One region of the Paenibacillus solisilvae genome, then DNA from elsewhere that is predicted to be linked to it. Evidence: riboswitches for the same ligand, from Rfam matches in the RefSeq annotation. Region 1 holds a riboswitch; the other holds the start of a gene.
The links. Region 1 has a riboswitch for glycine ahead of sdaAB (L-serine ammonia-lyase, iron-sulfur-dependent subunit beta). Riboswitches for the same ligand answer to the same signal wherever they lie in the genome.
Positions count from the first base shown of each region.

Region 2: it holds a riboswitch for glycine, as region 1 does, so the genes downstream of both, gcvH (glycine cleavage system protein GcvH) here and sdaAB (L-serine ammonia-lyase, iron-sulfur-dependent subunit beta) in region 1, are expected to answer to the same signal.

Region 1 covers NZ_JBHSOW010000024.1:2,934-13,832, forward strand. Annotated here, with positions in the region: gene ACFPYJ_RS06535 (DUF3973 domain-containing protein) at 532-723, shown strand; gene ACFPYJ_RS06540 (pectate lyase family protein) at 1,050-2,699, opposite strand; gene sdaAA (L-serine ammonia-lyase, iron-sulfur-dependent, subunit alpha) at 3,081-4,001, opposite strand; gene sdaAB (L-serine ammonia-lyase, iron-sulfur-dependent subunit beta) at 4,010-4,684, opposite strand; glycine riboswitch at 4,848-4,965, opposite strand; gene ACFPYJ_RS06555 (hypothetical protein) at 5,193-5,369, opposite strand; gene ACFPYJ_RS06560 (hypothetical protein) at 5,538-6,395, opposite strand; gene ACFPYJ_RS06565 (heavy metal translocating P-type ATPase) at 6,425-8,851, opposite strand; gene ACFPYJ_RS06570 (copper ion binding protein) at 8,945-9,145, opposite strand; gene ACFPYJ_RS06575 (metal-sensitive transcriptional regulator) at 9,162-9,491, opposite strand; gene ACFPYJ_RS06580 (MarR family winged helix-turn-helix transcriptional regulator) at 9,687-10,172, opposite strand; gene ACFPYJ_RS06585 (pirin family protein) at 10,185-10,517, opposite strand; gene ACFPYJ_RS06590 (pirin family protein) at 10,592-10,899, opposite strand, start outside.
Region 2 covers NZ_JBHSOW010000106.1:24,053-34,951, forward strand. Annotated here, with positions in the region: gene ACFPYJ_RS27565 (LacI family DNA-binding transcriptional regulator) at 1-33, opposite strand, end outside; gene ACFPYJ_RS27570 (manganese-dependent inorganic pyrophosphatase) at 634-1,566, opposite strand; gene ACFPYJ_RS27575 (cache domain-containing protein) at 1,931-2,851, opposite strand; gene map (type I methionyl aminopeptidase) at 3,018-3,764, shown strand; gene ACFPYJ_RS27585 (lipoate--protein ligase family protein) at 3,856-4,704, opposite strand; gene gcvH (glycine cleavage system protein GcvH) at 4,770-5,159, opposite strand; glycine riboswitch at 5,367-5,456, opposite strand; glycine riboswitch at 5,460-5,574, opposite strand; glycine riboswitch at 5,739-5,837, shown strand; glycine riboswitch at 5,841-5,963, shown strand; gene gcvT (glycine cleavage system aminomethyltransferase GcvT) at 6,077-7,204, shown strand; gene gcvPA (aminomethyl-transferring glycine dehydrogenase subunit GcvPA) at 7,201-8,559, shown strand; gene gcvPB (aminomethyl-transferring glycine dehydrogenase subunit GcvPB) at 8,556-10,013, shown strand; gene pyrB (aspartate carbamoyltransferase) at 10,076-10,899, opposite strand, start outside.

The DNA.
Region 1 (10,899 bases):
GGCCTGCCTCGTAAACTTTCATCCTCATGAACTTCTCTCCTATACTGGTTCAGTTTCCCAATCCTATTGTATCATCTAGAGTGCAAAGTGTTGATAATTAATGTTCAAATTAATGCGCAGGCTGCTCAACTGGAAAGCCGATTTTCTCATTACGGAGCAGTCGTTTAGCTTTTTCGGAATGTTGATCATATGTCTCTTGAGGAATTTGAATGCTTCCTTTTTGCGGTGCATTCGCTGCAGAAGTATAAATTAGCGCAACATTGGGTCTGGGGTGATTGGAGCGATTGGGCGTACCCCGATGCCACATTCGATCATCCCTGAGGATGGGGATAGCTCCGAGCCATGTTAGACAAAGTAAAGTAAAGTGATATTACTTTTGATACGATTTTTGCGTGTATCGACAGCTCCTGCCAATTAGGACCACCAAGTCACTCTTATTGCGAGTGGCTTTTTTATTTCAAATCTATATCTTTACGATTTAATTTGAACTATGATCTTCTTGGGAAGTAATTACAAGAGGAGGTAATTTATATGTATTATTGTATTGGGTGTAACAGGTTGCATGAAAAATCTAAACCCGGCACTATTATCTTCTCGAGTGGATTTATTAAAAAGGAAGACAAGCTAGTTAGCGTTGGTCATTGTAAAGCATCCGTGACATCCAAATCGAATTCAGATGGTCTTAAAGAAAAAATAGCCTACTTGATGAGGCATGCTTGTTGATCTTAGCGATCTCATTATTATTAATGACATTGGTCACTCTTAATCGAGTGGCTTATTTTGTTGGAATGCTATGCATTCGGATAAAGGCGCGTAAGGTAGAACGTAGATGATGACAAAAAAACCCGCTATATTAGCGAGCTTTAACAGGAAACTTGCTCCAGCTCCATGAACTAATCGATATTGAATAAATTCCCGCTTGATCCAGTAAACTTCAGGTAATTTTGCGTAGCTGTGGCACCGCTTATTGCACATGATAGAGTCTTCCAAGTCTTACGCCTGACATGCTGTTGTAACTTTCTGCTTCTGTAGTCGAATATGCATCAAATTTAATTTGTTCTTAACCAGTCTGCAGCACTGAATTTAATTGCGGATACCCCGGCGTATTTCATTACGGTTGGTACAACGCTGTTTAAAGGAACGGTTTTATAAGCATAAGGCAATTGTTCGTTGTAATCATAAGTAAACGTAAACGGTGTACTTGGCGGGTTCGTCTTACTCATATTTTCTACTCCGTCGATGTGTGAAGACCAAGCCCAATTCCCGATCGTTGATTTGTCATACCAAGTGAATCCTTTGGTAAACGCATTATCGCCATTATTATCCCAGCTGCTTCCGATATAAGTTCCGCTGCTATTTATTACTTTAGAATTCACGATTAAACTATGGTTCATTGCATCTTTAAATAATGTACTAAAAGGTTCATCCATATTGCCTGTATCGTCGCCTTGACGTTCTGCACCGATCATCGGTTCATTAAACCCATTATAAACGTTTGTATCCGCCGCGATCGAGGCTCCATTTCTGGCATTTACTCCACGTGATAGTTTATCTCCGCCATATTTCGAGATAGCGGGAACCGTATCAAGCAATTTCTGATGAGTCGAATCATCAAAATAATTATTAAACAAGTGCCCGGTACCTTGACGAATCATCGGCAAGCGCTGACCGACATTCGTATAATGATTGTATGCCATGGTCAATCTGATTCTTTGATTTCCATCTTTAATTTCGACTCCGTCGGGACTGACATAGTTCGTATAATCCTTATCGCCGGAGCCTGACAAATGAACTTTAGAGTGGTATGCTGCATACGCCATAATCTGATTTTTTGTAGCGCCTTCGTTACGCATTTTATAATAAACGCTGGTTGTTGGGTCCAGTGACCCTGCTGCATATTTTTGCTCCATATTATCGATTGCCTGATAAATAGAACTGCTCTCAGCAGGTTCTTGAGTTGCTGCTAATCCGAATTCATTCCAAGAAAGTGTTACATTGGATGAGCCATTTTCCAAATCAATCATTCCGTCTGCCGCTATAGAAAACTTACAATGATCAATCCATACATGGTTAGCGCCATTTACCTTGATAAATGTCCAGCCTACCTCTTTATGCTGTCCGGAGTCATCCCATTGCCACATTTCATCAAAATTGAGATTTCTTATTACAATATCGTTAGCTGATGCCTGTAATTTTAATTCAGCATGCTTAATTGTTTTTCCTGAAGTAGAGAAAATGGTTAATCCATCTACATTGGATATGTTTAATTTAGATACTCCGGAAGCGATTAACAGTGGATTCGTAAATCCCTTCGCTGGATTCGGATACTTGCTAATAAAGCTATACGTTGAAGCTTCAGTTGAATTTAAAGCTAATTCAGTCCATCCTAAGTTAATATTATCCGTAACTTCAATTACTTTTACAGTACCATTACTCGCATCCAGGATTGCCTGTAAAAACTCTCTTCCATTACTAACTGTACGATAGTAAGAGCTGCCTACATAACTGCTTCGATCCTTTACTCCTAAAGATGCATAGCCAGGAACCGCTAAAAAGCTGCTTTCATACTTCTTCTCAACCTTAGTCGTGTTAGGTATTGAATTAATCAGTGCTGCCTCTACTCTACTACCTGCATCAAAGAAAGAAGTAGTCACCAATAGACCTCCAATAACCAAACTACTTAAGACTTTTTTAATCATGAATAAATTCCTCCTTCAAATTTGGACTCTTTCTCAAAGTGCCATTATTTACTGCCTATTATTGTCACCACCCCCTGTCATAAGAGCGCTTTCATTTTCCTGTAACGATTCCTGAACAATTTGAGTGGCAGAGAAATAATAGGGAGTAAACCGTCACTTTATTTTAAAATAAATATAACCTACCAGAGTAGGCTATTGAATCCACTTTATAGGGCTCATTGGCAGACTTGTATATCCGCCAGCACAGGATGAATTCGAACAGTTGTTTGATGAGTTCTTTGGTCTCCTCCCCGTATAATGGCTTTTCAAAAACAAAAAAAGCCGCAAATTACGCGACTTCTAGATGGGAATTTCTTTGATTTCAGTTGGGATAGAACTGTCTTAGTTCTCCTTGTCGGGCGTATTTGATTCTTTGGCCTTTTTGCGGCGCTGCTCGATCAGTTCTTTGGTCAGCTTGCGGCCTGTCGGTGTTTGGGCGAGTCCGCCCTTACCTGTCTCGCGGTGCTTGGTTGGCATGGCGCTTCCCACTTCCAGCATGACGCCGATGACCTCATCGGCAGGGATCACACTGCCTACTCCGGCGAGCGCCATGTCCGAGGCTGCCAGAGCCGTGACGGCCCCCAGGCCGTTGCGGATGATGCAGGGTATTTCCACCAGTCCGGCCACGGGATCGCAGATCAGCCCAAGGCAGTTTTTAAGAGCAAGACCCACCGCGTGAACGGCCTGCTGTGCCGTGCCGCCGCGGAGCTCCACCATAGCGCCGGCGGCCATTCCGATAGCTGAACCCACCTCTGCCTGACAGCCGCCTTCGGCACCTGAAATGGATGCGTTATTGGCTATAACATAACCTATAGCACCGGCACAGAACAAACCCTTTATCAAATGTTCATCGTCCCAGTCAAATCTCTCCTGGGCGCTGACGAACACCCCGGGGATGATGCCACAGGATCCGGCAGTGGGGGTCGCGATAATTCTGCCCATGGAGGCGTTTACCTCGGATACAGCCAGCGCGTAGGTCATCGCCTCAGCCGCCGGACCTCCCAGAGAGGTCTCGCCTCGCTGCATATAATCCGACACTCTTTTGGCGTCGCCGCCGGTCAGGCCGCTGCGGGATTTGGTGTTCCCCGTGAGTCCCTGACGTACAGCCTCTTTCATTACCCCGTAGTATTCGGCCATCTGACGGAAGATCTCCTCGGTCTCAACGCCGGTTTCCTGAGCCTGATCCTCCAGCATAACCTCGGCAATCGTTTTATTCTCCTTTCGGCATATTTCAGCCAGCTGTTCAAGGGTCTCGAATCTCATATAAAGTTTCAGCTCCTTTTGGTCAAATCGATCATCGTAACTTCCTTAATGTGCGGCAGGTGATGAATCCGCTCTATAGTGCTTTCCCCTGGAGCCGAATCCAGTTCAAATACGGTCATTGCATCGCCACTCCGTCCCTTGCGATCCACATCCATATAACCGATATTAAACCCCTCCTGACTAAGCAGAGCGGTCATATTGGCGAGAACCCCCTGTTTGTCGGAATGCGTTACGGCAATCGTGGGAAATTCGCCCGTGATCTGCACATCAAAACCGTTCATGGAATAAACGGCAATCGTCCCCCCACCGATAGAGGCGGCTACGATTTCGGCTTTCCTTCCTTCGTTCGACAGGTTGATTTTGACCGAATTGGGATGAGGACCGTTGCCTTTTCCCTGAACCCATTCCAATGTCATTCCCGCTTCTTCTGCAAGAACGTCCGCCTGAGGAATGCGCTCATCATCCGTGTCGTAATTTAAAAGGCCTGCGGTTAGAGCCAGGTCCGTACCATGACCCCAATACGTCTCGGCAAATGAGCCGTACAGCGTCATTTTGGCCTCTTTCGGGCGGCATCCAAGCAGCTGTCGCGCCACTCTCCCGATGCGTACTGCTCCTGCTGTATGGGAACTGGAGGGTCCGACCATGGACGGGCCAATAATGGAAAAAACATTTTTAAATCTCACCTGTTCCAACGCTCCCTATAGGCATATTTCATAAAAAAGCAAATGAAAAAGACAGCAAAAAGGCATGCAACACCTTTTCTCTGTCCCTTGTACCTGAGAGTTTTTACGGATTTATTCCCTCCGCGGGTCCCCTTGGGTGGCTAGAAAGCTCTCTCCAGAGCCGCGTCCGGCGACGGTTCCTTGTACCTGAGAGATTAACTGCCTGTACGTGCCTACCTGCAGCTTGCTCCTTCGGTGCCGCCCTTCCACTATACGAGGGTGGTCTCTCCCGTGCGTCATCATCCGCGCTATATTGAATTATTTCCATAAGTTCAGTCAGATCTCTCTAAGAATAATGCAGAGCGAACTTCGGTGTCAATATAGCATATGTGGCGCCGTTTAAAACTCCATTCACGTTCTAACTTAAAGAAAAGCCGTCACTTACTATATTGACTTATTTCCATTACAGCAAACACAAAAAAAGACCGGAGAAATAACGCCGATCCGAGTTTTTTATAGAAAAATAACTTCAATTCCATCCTTTAACAGCAATATTCGATTTCGCTTTGTTTTTAAAAAACCTCTCTAACAAACCCAATTCCTGTTTGCGTTTAAGAGTGAGTTTAACACCGTCGATCAATAGTCTGGATCTCAAATCATCGTTGCGATTTAGCGTATGTAACCTCTTTATGAATTGCTCGTCCATTTGACCATCCTCCCAAGTGTAGGATTTCTGACATATCTAAATTATAATCCAGCTTAGGAAAAAAGTTTGTCATACTATATTGTAAGTACAACACTTGTTTTGTCGACAATTAGGTTTTCTGTGGAATATATAAATAGCCCAGTTTGCCGTGAAACTGGGCATCAATCTTTACGGTACTTTTACAACAAAAGGTACTGTAAAGACCTTATCATTTTGCTGGAATTGACCCCAAATCTTGTACACGCCGCTATGCGGGAACGTCGTCATAAATTTGGCATCCGGTCCCGAAACCTTTTCATCAATCGGGTGCACGTGCAGGTAATTTTCTGCATCTTGGGTTAAGATCACGACGTGTCCAACAGCTCCTAGATACGGCTGAAGGTCCGTTACAGGCTGCTTCGTCTGAGCGTCTTTAATATTGAAGTTCAAGTTCAGTTCCATGTCGGCCATAAGGTGATCAATCGAAAGCGTTACCACTTTACCATCCACCACTTTAGTTAATACAGCATCAGGTTCAATTGATTTTTGAGCAGGAGACTCTCCTTGAACCGAAATCCACTGGCTCTTATTCATCGCGCCCATGCCTGTTGGAGTGATGTCGGCAATCATCTTGAACTCTCCGGCTGTTGGAAATTGTGTGGTTACGGTGAACTCACCGTTTCCTTTATAATCAGGGTGAATGTGGTTGAAGAAGGACAAATCCTTGCTTACAATGATAAAATGCATCTGTTTTTCATGTACGGTATCAAATTCATCAATCGGTTTACCGTTTTTGTCCTGGATATGAATCATAATCGTCGTATCTTTCTTCGGCATTGTCTTATCACTAGAAAGCTTGAACTGGGCTTGGACATTGACAGCTTGATTGGAACCTGCCTCTATTGTCATACCGCTATGATCCATTGCCGCATTATTCGTTGTTCCTGATGTTTCGCCATGTGAGGAATGGTCCATAGAACCGCCTGATTTTCCGCATGCCGTCAAGAACGCAACTGCCAGTAAAATTGAAATCACTGCTTTTTTCATGTTTGTCTCCTGTCTCTTTGAAAACAAGATTATAACTTCACTCTCTGCAAGCGTAAGGCGTTTAACACAACGGATACCGAGCTAAGTGCCATAGCAGCTCCTGCTACCCAGGGTGCTAAGAGTCCTATAGCGGCAATCGGAATTCCTAGCGTATTATAACCGAGTGCCCAAAACAGGTTCTGTTTAATGTTGGTTATCGTTTTACGGCTCATGTAAATGGCATCTGCAATACTCGTAAGTTCTCCGCGCATCAGCGTCACGTCCGCTGCTTCCATTGCAATGTCAGTACCGGTGCCTATGGCTATGCCGACGTCAGCAGTGGCAAGAGCCGGGGCATCATTAATGCCATCGCCTACCATTGCCACTATCTTTCCTTGTCCTTGAAGTTTTTTTACTTCCTCTGCTTTGCCTTCCGGAAGAACTTCAGCGAGAACACGATTAATGCCTACTTGATGAGCGATTGCATGCGCCGTCCGTTTGTTGTCGCCTGTAATCATAATGACCTCGATGCCCATTTGTTTTAAGCGAGCTACTGCCTCTTTCGATGAGTCCTTGATCGTATCCGCTACGGCGACCATACCTGCATACTTGTTATCTACGGCAACGAGCATAGCGGTTTTCCCTTCAAATTCGAGCTCTTCCATAGCGGTACCCGCTTTTCCAAAATCGATGGCTTCACGCTGCAGGAGTTTACGGGTTCCAACCAGAACGTCCTTACCTTCTACGATAGCTCGAATTCCGTAGCCAGGAATGGCTTCAAACTGCTCAGTGGCGGTCAATGTGATGCCTCTTGCAAGAATACCAGCAACAATCGCCTCAGCAAGCGGGTGCTCCGATTGTTTTTCGGCAGAACCAATTAGGCGAAGCGCTGTGGCTTCATCCATGTTCTCCATTCGGACGTCTGTAAGTTCAGGTTTGCCTTTGGTTACCGTGCCCGTTTTATCAAGTACGACCGTTTGCACTTTTTGCATCGATTCTAAATGTTCTCCGCCCTTAAACAGAATGCCAAACTCCGCCGCGCGGCCAGAGCCAGCCATAATTGATGTTGGTGTCGCAAGGCCTAAAGCACATGGGCAAGCAATCACAAGGACCGCTATTGCCTTTTCCAGTGCAGCTGCAAAATCGGCAGGGGCAGCCCAGATAAACCAAACCAGAAATGTTACAACAGCAATTCCTACAACAATCGGGACAAAGATCCCCGAGATCACATCGGCGATACGCTGAATAGGCGCTTTAGAACCTTGAGCTTCTTCCACAACTTTAATTATTTGTGCAAGAGCTGTCTCTTTACCAACACGGGTTGCTTTAATTTTTAAGCTTCCGTTTTTATTAACGGTAGCCCCAATAACAGGTTCACCGGCTTTTTTCTCAACTGGGATACTTTCCCCCGTAAGCATGGATTCATCAACAGCGGACAAACCGTCTACGACTTCACCGTCGACTGGAATTTTCTCACCCGGTTTTACGAGAACAATATCCCCAATGACAACTTCTTGAGCCGGAATAGATACTTCTTGATTATTCCGAATGACTAACGCTGTTTTTGCCTGAAGCCCCATCATTTTTTTAATGGCTTCAGAAGTCCGACCCTTCGCTAACACTTCAAATAATTTTCCTAAGATGATCAACGTAATAAGAATCGCGCTGGTCTCGTAATACATATCCGGCTCATGGCGGTGAGCACCGACAGAAGCTGCCCATTGCAGCGTCAAATATAAACTATAAAAGTACGCTGCCGATGTTCCAAGGGAAACAAGCACATCCATATTGGCGCTTTTATTAAGAAGGGCTTTGTATGCCCCTACGTAAAATTGACGACCGATAATAAACTGTACCGGTGTAGCAAGTACCAGCTGCACCCATGGGTTCATTAAGAAATCAGGCAGATAAATCCATGATGTAAAAGAGAAGTGACTTACCATAGCCCACAGAAGCGGAAACGAAAGGATGGCTGAAGCCGCAAGCTGCATTTTCTTATGGCGAATTTCTTTTTGCTTATAATCGCCTTCTGCCGCTTTTTCCTCTTTTCGTATGGCTTTGTACCCAAGCTGCTCAATTTTCTTACTCATCTCGTTTACCGAGACCTCGGCAGCGCTATATTCAACATGGGCAGATTCTAATGCAAGATTAACGGCAGCTTTGCTCACTCCTGGAATTTTATTTAAGCCTTTTTCAATACGCATAGCGCACGCTGCGCAGGTCATACCGATGATATTAAAATCGACTGTATCCTTTACAGTGCTGTAACCCAGATCCAGTATTTTTTCTTCCATTGCTGATACGCTGATTTGATTCGGATTATAGGATACAGATGCCTTCTCAAGGGCGAAATTTACATTGGCATCTGCAACGCCTTCTAATTTCTTCAATCCTTTTTCTATCCGGTTCGCGCATGCCGCACATGTCATGCCCGTAATTTGAAGATTCGCTTGTTGCTGCTCTAATTGTTTCTCCATTTCAACCCTCCAACAACAGAATACCCCTATGGGGTATATTTTTTTGAAAAAAAATAGGTGTTCTTTGGAGCCGCATGAAGCGGCTCTTCATGATTACACGACGTCGTATCCTTGATCTTCAATCGCTTTTTTAATAGCATCCAAAGAAACTTTAGACTCATTGAAGTCAACAGTAACGGATCCACCACTCAAATCAACTTTACTGGAAACACCAAGTTTGTTAACTGCGCCCTCAACAGAGTTCACGCAATGGCCGCAGGACATACCCTCCACAAGAAGTGTAACTGTTTGCATCTATAATCTCTCCTAATTATTTAATTAATTTATTCATCGTAATCATGAGCTCTTTAATAACTTCATTATCGCCTTCTTGAATGCGTTCAACGACACAGCTATTCAAGTGATGCTCCAGCAGCAGCTTCCCAACACCGTTTAAAGCAGATTGAATCGCCGCAATTTGGTTCAATACATCGTCACAATACGTATCCTTTTCAATAAGACCTTTTACGCCGCGAATTTGTCCTTCGATGCGATTGAGCCTAGAAATCAGACTGCTCTTAGTTTTATCAGAATGGTGACTTTTTCGATTACTGTCCGTATGGCAGCTGTCATTCAATTCTTGGTTCTCGTTTTGTTCCATTAGCATTGCCTCCTCACAATTGAAATATACCATACCCCCATACCCTATATCAAGCCAATTTTTAATTTTTTCCAGCATTAGATTTTTAAGACGTTCAACAATACAAAAGAGGTCAACCAGTAATAACTGGCTGACCTCATCATACAAATGGGCATCATGCTTATGAGAAACTCCCTGATTCATTTCCACTGAGATTCAGAGAGGTTCCGACCTATTTCCATTTTCATTGCCTTGGCGGTCTTTGATACCATACCCGATTTTCTTAAGCAGCACAATAAGTTCGTGCTTCTCCTCATCCGTCACAAAGGACAAATTGTCGGATATCGTCTGAACATGCTTAGGGAAGATATTATCGAAGTAGCTTCGGCCTTCTTCGGTCAATGTCACATTCGTTTTGCGTCGGTCACCTGGGATTGGAAGCCGTTGCACGAACCCCTTTTTCTCCAGCTTATCTACCACATAGGTGATACTCCCGCTTGGAATCGAGAACGTGTCGCTTATTTTCTGGATTGGATGCGGACCTTTATTGTATAGAAACTCGAGAATTTGGAAGGTTTCCCTATCGAGGCCATAGCTGTCAATGTCGCGTTCTAAGCTCTCAAACAGTGCCTTAGCCATGTTTCTCATTACGCGTATTAGCCTTAAATCAAGAGCCTTACCCTCAGTATCGCGTTCTGTCATTCCTCAACCACCTTATCTTGCTTTCTTATACAAAGGATATTCGACTTCTGATGGAATTTCAATTAGAAAAATCCGAAGCTTCTCACCTTCAGCGCGAATGTTGATTTCTCCCTCTTGTTCACTTTGAACGACGGCGAAGTCTTTATTCTTGAATGAAACGGGTTCTTGTCCCGATGTCCAGAAGGAACCGACGGCACCTCTAATCGACAATCCGGCAAGCGTCCGGTTCGGCAATAGCCGATGGACGTACGACGCCCCTGGCTGAATCTCGACGTCAAACATCCGCGTATCTGTTACCAGTTGGAGGACAGGCGAGCCTTCTCCCAATATTGTCTTTACGTTCACCCCATCCTGGCGTGTCTGAGGGAACTGCTCGTGCTTGAACAGAGAATAGGTTGGCGCTCGCCTTACTGCTTCATTCAAGTAAGGTTCAAGCCAGATTTGAAAACTCTCGAAACCCGCCTCGACGCTTTCGGCATGTTGAATACCCGAGCCGCTTGCATGAGTTGAATATCGCCTGGTCCAAGGATGCTTTCCGAACCGGTCGTGTCTTTGTGAAAGCCTTGACCGGTAATTCCATAAGAAATGATCTCAAATCCTTGGTGAGGATGAAACCCGATGCCTCCTTCCGCCTCTGCATGTCCCCAAGCCCAGTAGAAAAGAGGACCAAGCCTAACCGTAACAGCCCCTTGCCCCGAGAAACCAAGAGGTTTCTGCGCCTTTATTT
Region 2 (10,899 bases), on a different contig from region 1:
GATCTCGACGCTGTTAATCTCATTATTTTTCAAACTGCTTCCCACTTTCCATAAACACGTGTTCAAAAATATCGTAGCAGATGGCATTTTGCGTGTCAATTTCTGATTCCATCCGGGCACGCTGCCCTGGATTGAGGGAAAATGGGGCTGTCCCAAAAGCCTTAACAATGGCTTTAAGGATGGCCCCGTCTGGTATTAATTCAGGTGAAAAAGATGGCTACTCATGCGGAAACGTCTTCCGATCGCTGTTGTACCTCTGAATTTTTGAACTTGGAGTGCTTTATCGGTGAAATTCAGGGTACAAAGGCGAACGCTAACGCTTCTTCAGACTGTTTCCGCCTGCTTCGCCACTAGTCTTGAGGTTGGATGGCTTTCCCTTGCCCGCAATTTACTGAAAAAAGCGGTAGTGGACCAAAAACAAAAAGTGGTTGACCAGGTATAATACCCTGTTCAACCACTTTTCATTTAAAACAACGAATTTCCCTTGTAAGAGGTGACCTTAATTACTAATTGGGACAGCCCCTTTTCGTTAAACCGCGATCAGAACCGCACTATTCGAGAATTACGTCCATACCAAAAAGGCAGCCTCCGCATGAAGGCGGAAACTGCCCTTTTGAAATTGAAAACCGCTGCTTACAGATTGCTCAATGTTTCAGTAAGCACAGGAACGATTTGCGATTTACGCGATACTACGCCTTTAAGAATCGTTTTGTTATCCGACAATGTTACGTTATAAGCTTTCTCTACCGCATTCGCCACTTTACCAAGGGACAATGCAACGGAGTCATTGTTCAAGATATCGGTTACTACGAATACGAACAGATCCAGACCTTTATCTGCAATAATCGTATTCAGCGCAGCTTCAACCTCAGCTTGACGGGACAGAACATCGTTCACGTCAACTGCATTTACTTGTGCGATTTCAACTTTGTAGCTGCCCATTTGGAACTCTTTCGCGTCCAGAGAGATCAATTGAGCGATTGTTTTGTCGCTCAGATCTGCTCCCGCTTTGAGCATTTCAAGGCCGTAGCTGTCTGCATCTACGCCGGCAATTGCAGCAAGCTCACGGGCAGCAGCAACGTCTTCAGGTGTGCAGGTCGGTGATTTGAACAGCAAGGAATCGGAAATAATTGCAGAAAGCATCAATCCAGCGATTTCCGGACGGATAGCAACTCCGTTCTCCTTGTACATTTTGTTAAGAATTGTTGCTGTACAGCCAACAGGCTCGCAGCGGTAGTACAGCGGATGGCTTGTCTCAAAGTTTGCGATACGGTGGTGATCGATAACCTCAACAACGCGAACTTTATCGATATCGCCAGCGCTTTGCTGGCGTTCGTTATGGTCAACGAGAATGACTTGGTTTACTTCGTTTGCAACCGTATCAACAAGACGGGGTGCTTCTACTTTGAATTGGTTCAGCGCATATTGAGTTTCGCCGCTGACAGTGCCAAGACGAACCGCTTCGGCATCAACGCCCAGGTTCTTCTTAAGTTCTGCATAAGCAACTGCTGAGCAAATCGTGTCCGTGTCCGGATTTTTATGTCCGAAAATAAGTACTTTTTCCATGATCAAACTCCTTAAACTGGTTTATTGGGAAATCCCTCTCCAGATTATATCGTTATTTCACTCTTTTTTCTATAACCTGTCGTTCTTTGTCGCTCCGTTCATTTCTTTTCTCAACTTCTTCAAGCAGAAGAAGATATAACCGAATGAACAAACAACGTAAAGAATCGTCGGTAAAAAGAGGCTGCGCAGGGCTAGTCGAACGATGACCCGAGAGAGGACACTTCGTGCAGCGTCCTTTCTTTCGGATTAACGCTCAAGCCTGCTTCGCAGCCTCTTCGTTGCATTCCTAATTATCTGTCCGCATGAGCTATTCCCCTTGGAGCGTCATCTCCAAGCTAGCGAATTAACAAAACAGTCTGTTAACCTACTTTAACCCCATCCGGACTTCTTCCATCAGCTTGTCATAGGGCTGAATATAGAGAATCGTCCAATTGCGGATGCCGTCATCCATATAGGTAATCATGTTTTTCTTGCCGGAGATCTCGCCGATCACATTGCCTGATTGACGATTCTTCATCTTCTTATCGCCGCTGAGAAGCTGTTTAATCGACTGCTGATCCGGCTCATTGGCGAAGCTGTCATAATGGTTAGAAGCATACAAGCGCCCGTCTTGATCGGCGATATAAAGCTCGCCCTGCTCGCGGTCATTGCTTACATTCATCTTCTGCAGGCTCTCGAATACCCAGTCGGATTTCACATATAAAATGATGGCGGACTCATTCGGATTGAAGGGTTTGAGATAAGTCGTCACGATAAAAGCAAAGGTATCGATCATCCCGTTCTTCTTCTCAAGACTGGTCGGAATTAATTTGGAGGTCGGATGTGGGCTCGGAGGGTTTAAGAGCCATCGTTTGATGGCCGACTTGGTTACACCGTCATCCAGCAAGAAAGGAGTCGTCGTCCCGTAAATTTCCTTGGAGGCGGAATTATAGACAACCATGGAGTGAAGAAAGGATGAGCTTTCCAAAATACTGTTGAGCCGCTGATACCCGCGAATGAGGTCCATCTTAGGAAGCCTTGCATCAAACATCATCGGAATGAGTATGTTATCCTTGTATACGAAGTTCGATAAATGGGTAATGATTTCATTCATATAGGACAGATTGTATTGAATTTGGGAGAGCACCTTCAGATTAGATTCCTGTTGATTGTTCTTAACCGACCTTTCCAGAATGTAAGTGTTCGCGATCGATAAGGACAGAAGCACCAAAAACATCGAGAGCATGATGGAGATCAATACGCGCTGCAAGTATTTTTTGGATTTATAAAATCCCAATACCTTCATTTGGGGCCCCTCCCGAAAATTAATGCGCTTACATTTTAGTCCCTATTATGGCAAATGAATATTAAAAGTTCCACTGCGATTAATAAACGACTATAATATATACAGGTTAATTCAGGACCAGGATGCATGACAAGCAAAACAGTTTACTACGATAATGAGGTGCACAATGATTGTTATAAAAACAAAAGAAGAAATAAATAACATGCGCAAAGCCGGCATCATTCTCGCCTCCTGCCACCAAGAAATCGCCAAGCTGATCAAGCCTGGAATCACAACGGATGAAATCGATCAATTTGCCGAAAAATTCATGCTGGAGCATGGAGCAACACCTGAGCAGAAAGGCTATAACGGCTACCGCTTCGCAACATGCGCCTCCATCAATGACGTCATCTGCCATGGCTTCCCCTCTGCCACAGCGCTTAAAGACGGCGACATCGTCACGATCGATATGGTCGTTAATTTGAACGGCTGGCTCGCTGATTCCGCCTGGTCCTATGCGGTGGGCAAAGTCTCTGATGAAGCCCGGCGCCTGTTGAACGTGACTGAGCAATCCCTGTACAAAGGTATTGAACAAGCGGTTGCAGGCAACCGCATCGGAGATATCTCCAATGCGATTCAAGTCTATGCTGAAGCGGAAGGTTTCTCGGTTGTACGGGAGTTTATCGGTCATGGCATCGGTTCTCAAATGCATGAGGAACCGCAAGTTCCCCACTACGGCCCTCCCGGCAGAGGTCCGCGTCTGAAGGAAGGCATGGTCTTGACCATTGAGCCGATGCTCAATGTCGGCGCTTGGAAGAGCAAGCTGGATTCAGACGGATGGACCGCAAGAACAATTGACGGCAAGCTCTCTGCGCAGTACGAGCACACGCTTGCTATTACAGAGGATGGACCATTTATTCTCACCAAGCTTTAATCAATAAGGGCTGTGCCTGGCTCAGTGACGATGATCACCGCAGACAGGCACAGCCCTTATGTGATTGATGCAGGCGGCAGGCTTCTCTGACTTACCGGCGGAAGTTCCATTCCTGCGTGCCGTATTTCTCCCGAACAAGCTTAGCCGCAAGCTCCTCCTCGTAGCCGCTCAGCTTCTCTACGATGAATTCCGTTTCAAGACCTTCGGCGAAGCCTTGTCGAAAGGCTTCTTCGACCTCCCTAATCGTAACCGGACTGCCGTTCTTCGACTGTAAGCAAGGATTAATGGCAGCAGCTTTCTGATCAAATGTCTGCTTGATTTCCTCCCTCGCCTTCACGTCCTTGAAGAGAAGCAGGCGGAATAACAAGTCCGTATCCAGATCCAGCAGGACTGAGCCATGCTGCAAAATCATTCCCCTGGCTCGCATCTGCGCACTGCCGGCTATTTTCTTCCCCTCCAGGACAAGCTCATACTTCGAAGGCGAATCAAAGCAAGCCGGGGACGTTATCCCCTTCTCAACCTGCTGGGGGGAGTCCTGTGCGGCAAGGCCGGTCATTTCAGCATGCAGCCCCAATTTTTGAAACCCGTAGAGCAAGCCCATGCTGAGCACACGGTAAGCATCCGTCACATTTGCCGGCATACCCGGATAGCTCTCAGAGACGATGATACTGTAAGTCAGCTCCTGATCATGAAGCACGGCACGTCCGCCGGTCGCCCTTCTGACAAAACCGATCCCGTTCTCCATTACCCTTGATACGTCTATTTCCTTATGGACCCGTTGAAAATATCCGATCGATAACGTAGGCGGATTCCAGCCATAGAAACGGACGGATGGAAGCGTGCGGCCCTCGCTGTGGGCGATAAGCATGGCCTCGTCAATCGCCATGTTCTCCTCCGGTGAACGGCTGCCGGTATGAACGAATCTCCAAGGTGCACCCATAACTACGCTCCCTTCAATCAGCTCCTTTTGATGACAGGCGGTTGTCTTGCTGATTCGATTGCGTATTAGTCAATCAACGTCCGATATCGATCCGCGGATAAAAGTTTGTTCAGCGCATTTTCTACATTTCCATCGACTTCTACCTCAACGATCCAACCACCCTCGTAAGGCTCGCCGTTAACAAGCTCCGGCTGTTCCATAAGCGTCTGATTCACCTTAGTGACCGTCCCCGAAACGGGACAGTAGAGCTCCGAAACGGTCTTCACGGATTCAATGGATCCGATGCTCTCACCTGCTGTGACGGCCGTGCCCGTCTCAGGAAATTCAACAAAAACGATGTCTCCAAGCAAGCTCTGCGCGTAATCCGTTATGCCGACCCGAACGATTTGCCCTTCAACCGCCAGTACCCACTCATGTTCATCGCTATAGACCAGATTTTCTCTAACCTCACTCATCGGTACACGCCTCTTTTCGAATTAGTTGGTGAAGCGAAGAATAGAATAAAGGAGCATCAGCTGTTCTAAAAGCAGGAAGAAACGCCATTGCGCTATCCGCTAAGGAGGTCATACAAGTCTCTTCCCTTAAATCTATAGCGGGAACGAAGCGAAAATTCATCATTCCCCGTCCAAAAAAAAGGACAGAGAAAAGGAATTGCGCCTCTTCTCTGTCCTCGGTACCTGAGAGTTTAAGACATGACGGCTTTCAAGGCCATGCAGTCCTTACACCTTGGGTGGCTTTCGCGCTCTCCAGAGCTGCGTCCGATACCGGTTCGTTTACCTGAGAGATTACCCGTTAACCGGCGGGTTAACGGCTTGCTCCTTCGGTGCCGCATCGGCAAGCTGCCTGAGCGGTCTCTCCCGACTATCTTCATCCGCATCATATCCAGTTGTCTCCATCAAGCATAGTTCACTCTCTCTTTTTATGTCAATATAGTTAACAATAAAAATAGATTTCGTATAATCAAAGGTTGACATTGATTGATGCACAACGTTTATAATAAAGCTATCAGTGTGAATGGACAATTGAATACGCGGATGATGGTAGAGGGAGAGATTACCTGAAACCGGGGTAACGCCGAAGGAGTAAGCCTGCCCGCAGGTGAATCTCTCAGGCAAAAGGACTTTTATCGGACGCATCTCTGGAGAGCATCCTAATTTCTTTAGGATCACCCAAGGTGAAACTGTTAAGCAACATGTGGATAACATTAATTTATGTTTGCATGTAACTTAACAGGTAACTCTCAGGTACAAAGGACAGAGCAGAAGGAAGAGACTGCGCAGCTTTAGCTGCGTATTCGGATTCCTTTTGCCTGTCTTTTTTAATTGGTGTGACCTGTCGGTTATGGAAGCTAATTTATGAAAGAGGTGATGAGATGGAGCCTTTACAACGCACACCGCTCTTCCCGCATTATGCCGCCTTCCCAGCCGTCCGATGCATCGATTTTGGCGGCTGGGAGCTGCCTGTTCAGTTTACCGGCATTCAACAGGAGCATGATGCCGTGCGCCGTCAGGCAGGGTTATTCGACGTCTCCCACATGGGTGAATTCCTGGTAACCGGAATGTATGCAGAAGCTTTTTTGCAGCAGATGACGACGAACGATATCGCGAATCTGGCTGCGGGACAAGCGCAGTACACACTCATGTGTTATCCGAATGGCGGGGTCGTAGATGATTTGCTCGTATACAAATATTCAGACGATCAATTCATGCTCGTCGTCAACGCCTCCAACATCGACAAGGATTGGGCTTGGCTGCAGGATCATATTATTGGCGACGTTGTGATGGAGAACCGTTCCCGTGTAACGGCTCTTCTTGCCCTGCAGGGGCCTCTTGCCTCGGCCATATTATCCCGGGTTACCGATGCAGACACCGGCAGCCTCGCTTCCTTCCACTTTATCCATCCAGCCGTCGTCTGCGGTGTTCCCGCGCTTGTTTCCCGCACGGGCTACACCGGCGAAGATGGCTTTGAGATTTATGCTCCAGCTGATCAAGCGGGGATCGTATGGAAAGGCTTGCTTGCTGCCGGGCATGGGGACGGACTTATTCCTGCCGGACTTGGCGCTCGCGACACGCTGCGTTTCGAAGCGAGGCTTCCTTTGTACGGACAGGAATTATCTCCTGATATTTCGCCGCTTGAGGCCGGACTTGGCTATTTCGTTAAACTGCTTAAAGGGGATTTTATCGGACGCGGGGCATTGCTGGAGCAGCAAAAATTAGGGTTAACGCGTAAATTAGTCGGGCTCGAGCTGATCGACCGCGGAATTCCGAGGCCGCATTATCCCGTCTATGCGGACGGCTCACTCATCGGCGAGGTGACAACCGGTACGCAGTCCCCCTCTCTGAAGCGGAACCTGGGGCTGGCGATGATAAAAATGGACTATACGGCTTTAGATACGGAAGTTCTCGTCGAGATCCGGGGGAAGATGCTGAGGGCCCGCATTGTGAAAACCCCTTTTTACAAAAATACGCCCGCATCCGGCAAAGGAGTGACTGCGCCATGAACCACCGCTACTTACCGATGACGGAGCAGGATCAGGCTGATATGCTCCAGACGATAGGGGCAGACTCCATCGAAGATCTCTTCATCGACATACCGGAATCCGTGCGTTACTCCGGCGTCCTCCCCATGTCCGCTGCGCTTAGCGAGCCGGATCTGCTGAAGCATATGCGCCAATTATCCGACCGCAATGCAGACTTTGACCGTTATGCCTGCTTCCTCGGCGCAGGTATCTATGATCACCATATTCCTGTCATCATCAACCACATGATTTCCCGCTCCGAATTTTATACAGCCTACACCCCTTACCAGCCGGAGATCAGCCAAGGAGAGCTGCAGGCCATCTTTGAATTCCAATCCTATATTTGTGAATTAACAGGCATGAAGGTGGCCAATGCCAGCATGTACGACGGAGCAACCGCTCTCGCGGAGGCTGCCGCGCTGGCCAGCGGTGCAGTGAAGCGGAAGCAGATTCTTGTTTCCCGCACCGTTCATCCCGAGGCTAGAGAAATTCTGCTGACATCGGCACACGGTCTGGGCCTTAAGATTACCGAGATCGGCTGCAGCAATGGCACAACAGATCTGAATGAGCTTGCTGCCGCTGTTACTGAGGATACTGCCGCCGTTCTGATCCAAAGCCCGAATTTTTTCGGCTGCATCGAGGATGTCAGAGCCATTGAGCCGCTTATTCACGCCAAGAAAGGACTGCTCGTCTTAAGCACCAACCCGATGTCGCTCGGTTTATTGGAATCCCCCGGGGAACTTGGTGCAGACATAGCTGTCGGCGATGCGCAGCCGCTTGGCATTCCTGCGGCACTCGGCGGTCCGACCTGCGGCTTCTTCGCAGTAACAGAAGCGCTGATGCGCCGCATTCCCGGGCGAATCGTCGGCCAGACCGTCGATCAGAACGGGCAAAGAGGCTTCGTGCTCACGCTGCAGGCACGCGAACAGCATATCCGCCGGGAGAAAGCGACCTCTAATATATGCTCCAATCAAGCGCTGCTTGCCCTTTGTGCATCCATTTACATGTCAACGATGGGCAAGCAGGGCATGCAGGAAACGGCTTTGCTCAATTTGCGCAAAGCACATTATGCAGCGGAACAATTCACGCTTACTAACGAAGGGAAGCTCAGTCTGCCATTTTCAGCCCCCTTCTTCAACGAATTCGTCCTCCGGCTGCCGGAGGGTGCCGATCCCGCCGTCATCAATAAGAAGCTGTTGGAAGCCGGGTTCATTGGCGGCTATGATCTTGGCCGTGCTTATCCGGAGCTTCAGGGTCATCTATTAGTTGCTGTTACGGAACGGAGAACGAAGGACGAAATCGACCGGTTCGTCCTTGAATTGGAGGCCTGTATATGAAACCCGAGAAAGCACTCATATTCGAGCTCAGCAAGCGAGGACGCGTCGCTTATTCTCTTCCGGCATGCGATGTTCCGGAGATTGCCCCGTCTGATGTGATTCCAGCTTCGCTGCTGCGAAGCGCACCGGCAGCGCTGCCTGAAGTATACGAGGTCGATGTCATTCGTCATTATACCGAATTATCCAGGCGCAACTTCGGCGTTGATAATGGCTTCTATCCGCTTGGTTCCTGCACGATGAAATACAATCCCAAGATCAATGAAGATACCGCCAGATTCGCCGGATTCGCCAAAATCCATCCCTATCAGCCTGAAGAGAGCATACAGGGCGCCCTCGAGCTGCTCTATACCCTGCAGCAGGATCTCGCTGCTCTGACCGGCATGGATTTCGTTACCCTTCAGCCTGCAGCCGGGGCACATGGCGAATGGACGGGACTTATGCTCATTCGTGCATATCATGAGAGCCGCGGCGAAGTACGCACGAAGGTCATCGTGCCCGATTCCTCCCACGGAACCAACCCGGCCAGCGCAACGACGGCCGGATTTGACACCATAACAATCAAATCCAATGAGCGCGGCATGGTTGATTTGGAAGCATTACGCGCGGCCGTAGGAAACGATACAGCAGCGCTGATGCTGACCAATCCCAGTACACTGGGCTTATTCGAAGAACAGATTGTCGAGATCGCCGATATCGTTCATGAAGCAGGCGGCCTTCTCTATTATGACGGAGCCAATTCCAATGCCATTATGGGTATCACGAGACCCGGCGATATGGGCTTCGACGTTGTTCATCTCAACCTTCATAAAACCATGAGCACGCCCCATGGCGGCGGAGGTCCCGGTGCCGGGCCGGTCGGCGTGAAGAACAGGCTTATCCCGTTTCTGCCTGTACCGGTTGTCGGCAAACGCTCTGACGGCACCTTCTTCTGGGATTCCGACAGGCCGCAGTCAATCGGCAGAGTCAAAGCTTTCTACGGCAACTTCGGTATTCTCGTTCGCGCCTACACCTACATCCGCACCTATGGGCCGGAGGGTCTGCGGCGGGTTTCCGAATGCGCCGTGCTCAATGCGAATTATATGATGCACCGGCTGGCCCCCTACTACGAGGTTCCTTATCCGGGCGTCTGCAAGCATGAGTTCGTCCTCTCCGGCAAAGGTCTCAAGGCTTATGGCATTCGTACGCTTGATGTGGCCAAACGGCTGCTCGACTTTGGCTATCATCCGCCGACGATCTATTTTCCGCTTAATGTCGAAGAAGCGATTATGATTGAACCAACCGAAACGGAAAGCAAGGAAACCCTTGATGCCTTTATTGAGAAAATGATTCAGATTGCGCACGAGGCCGAGCATACGCCGGAGCTCGTCCGCAATGCACCTTATAATACGGTCATCAAAAGGCTCGATGAAACGGCCGCCGCCCGAAAACCGGTCTTAAATTGTACCTGCAGTTAAACAAAATAAGCCTCCATTCCCGCTGCCGTGGCAGTCGGTTGGAGGCTTTTGCTTTTCCCTTATTAATCAACCAAACATTTCTCAATAACAGCCATACGAAGATATAGCCCATTCTGGGCTTGACGGAAATACGCTGCACGCGGATCCATATCCACCTCAGGGTCAATCTCTCCTGCACGCGGAAGCGGATGCAGAATCATTGCGTTTTCCTTCATATGCTCAAGCAGCTGACGGTCAATGATATATTTGCCCGCCGCCTTATTATATTCATCCTGGGAAGTGAAGCGTTCCTTCTGGATTCGCGTCTGATAGAACACATCGGCTGACTTCGCCACCTCCACGAGATCGGTTGTCTCTTGATAGCTGACGTTCTTCTCATCCAAGTATTGTTTAACTGATTCCGGGATGACGACATTATCCGGCGCGATAAAATAAATATGTATGTCTGAGTAGTTCGCTAATAGATAGCTAAGCGAATGGACCGTTCTTCCGTAGGTTAAATCCCCAATCATCGCGATATGCAGCCCATCGATTCGGCCAAATTCCTTCTGGATCGTGTACAAATCCAGCAGTGCCTGCGTGGGATGCTCACCGGAGCCGTCACCGGCATTAATGACAGGCACGCTCGATACAGCAGCGGCACGCTTCGCAGCACCTACGTCTGTATGCCGCATTACGATGAGATCGCTGTAGCCGGATATAATTCGAATGGTATCCTCTAGCGTTTCACCTTTGATCGTTGACGAGAACTGACTGGCATTCTCCGTCCCGATCACACGGCCGCCCAAACGATGCATCGCCGATTCGAAGGAGAACCGGGTGCGTGTGCTGGCCTCGAAAAAAAGCGTACTCATGATTTTAGTAGAAAACCGGCCAGTCCCTCCGT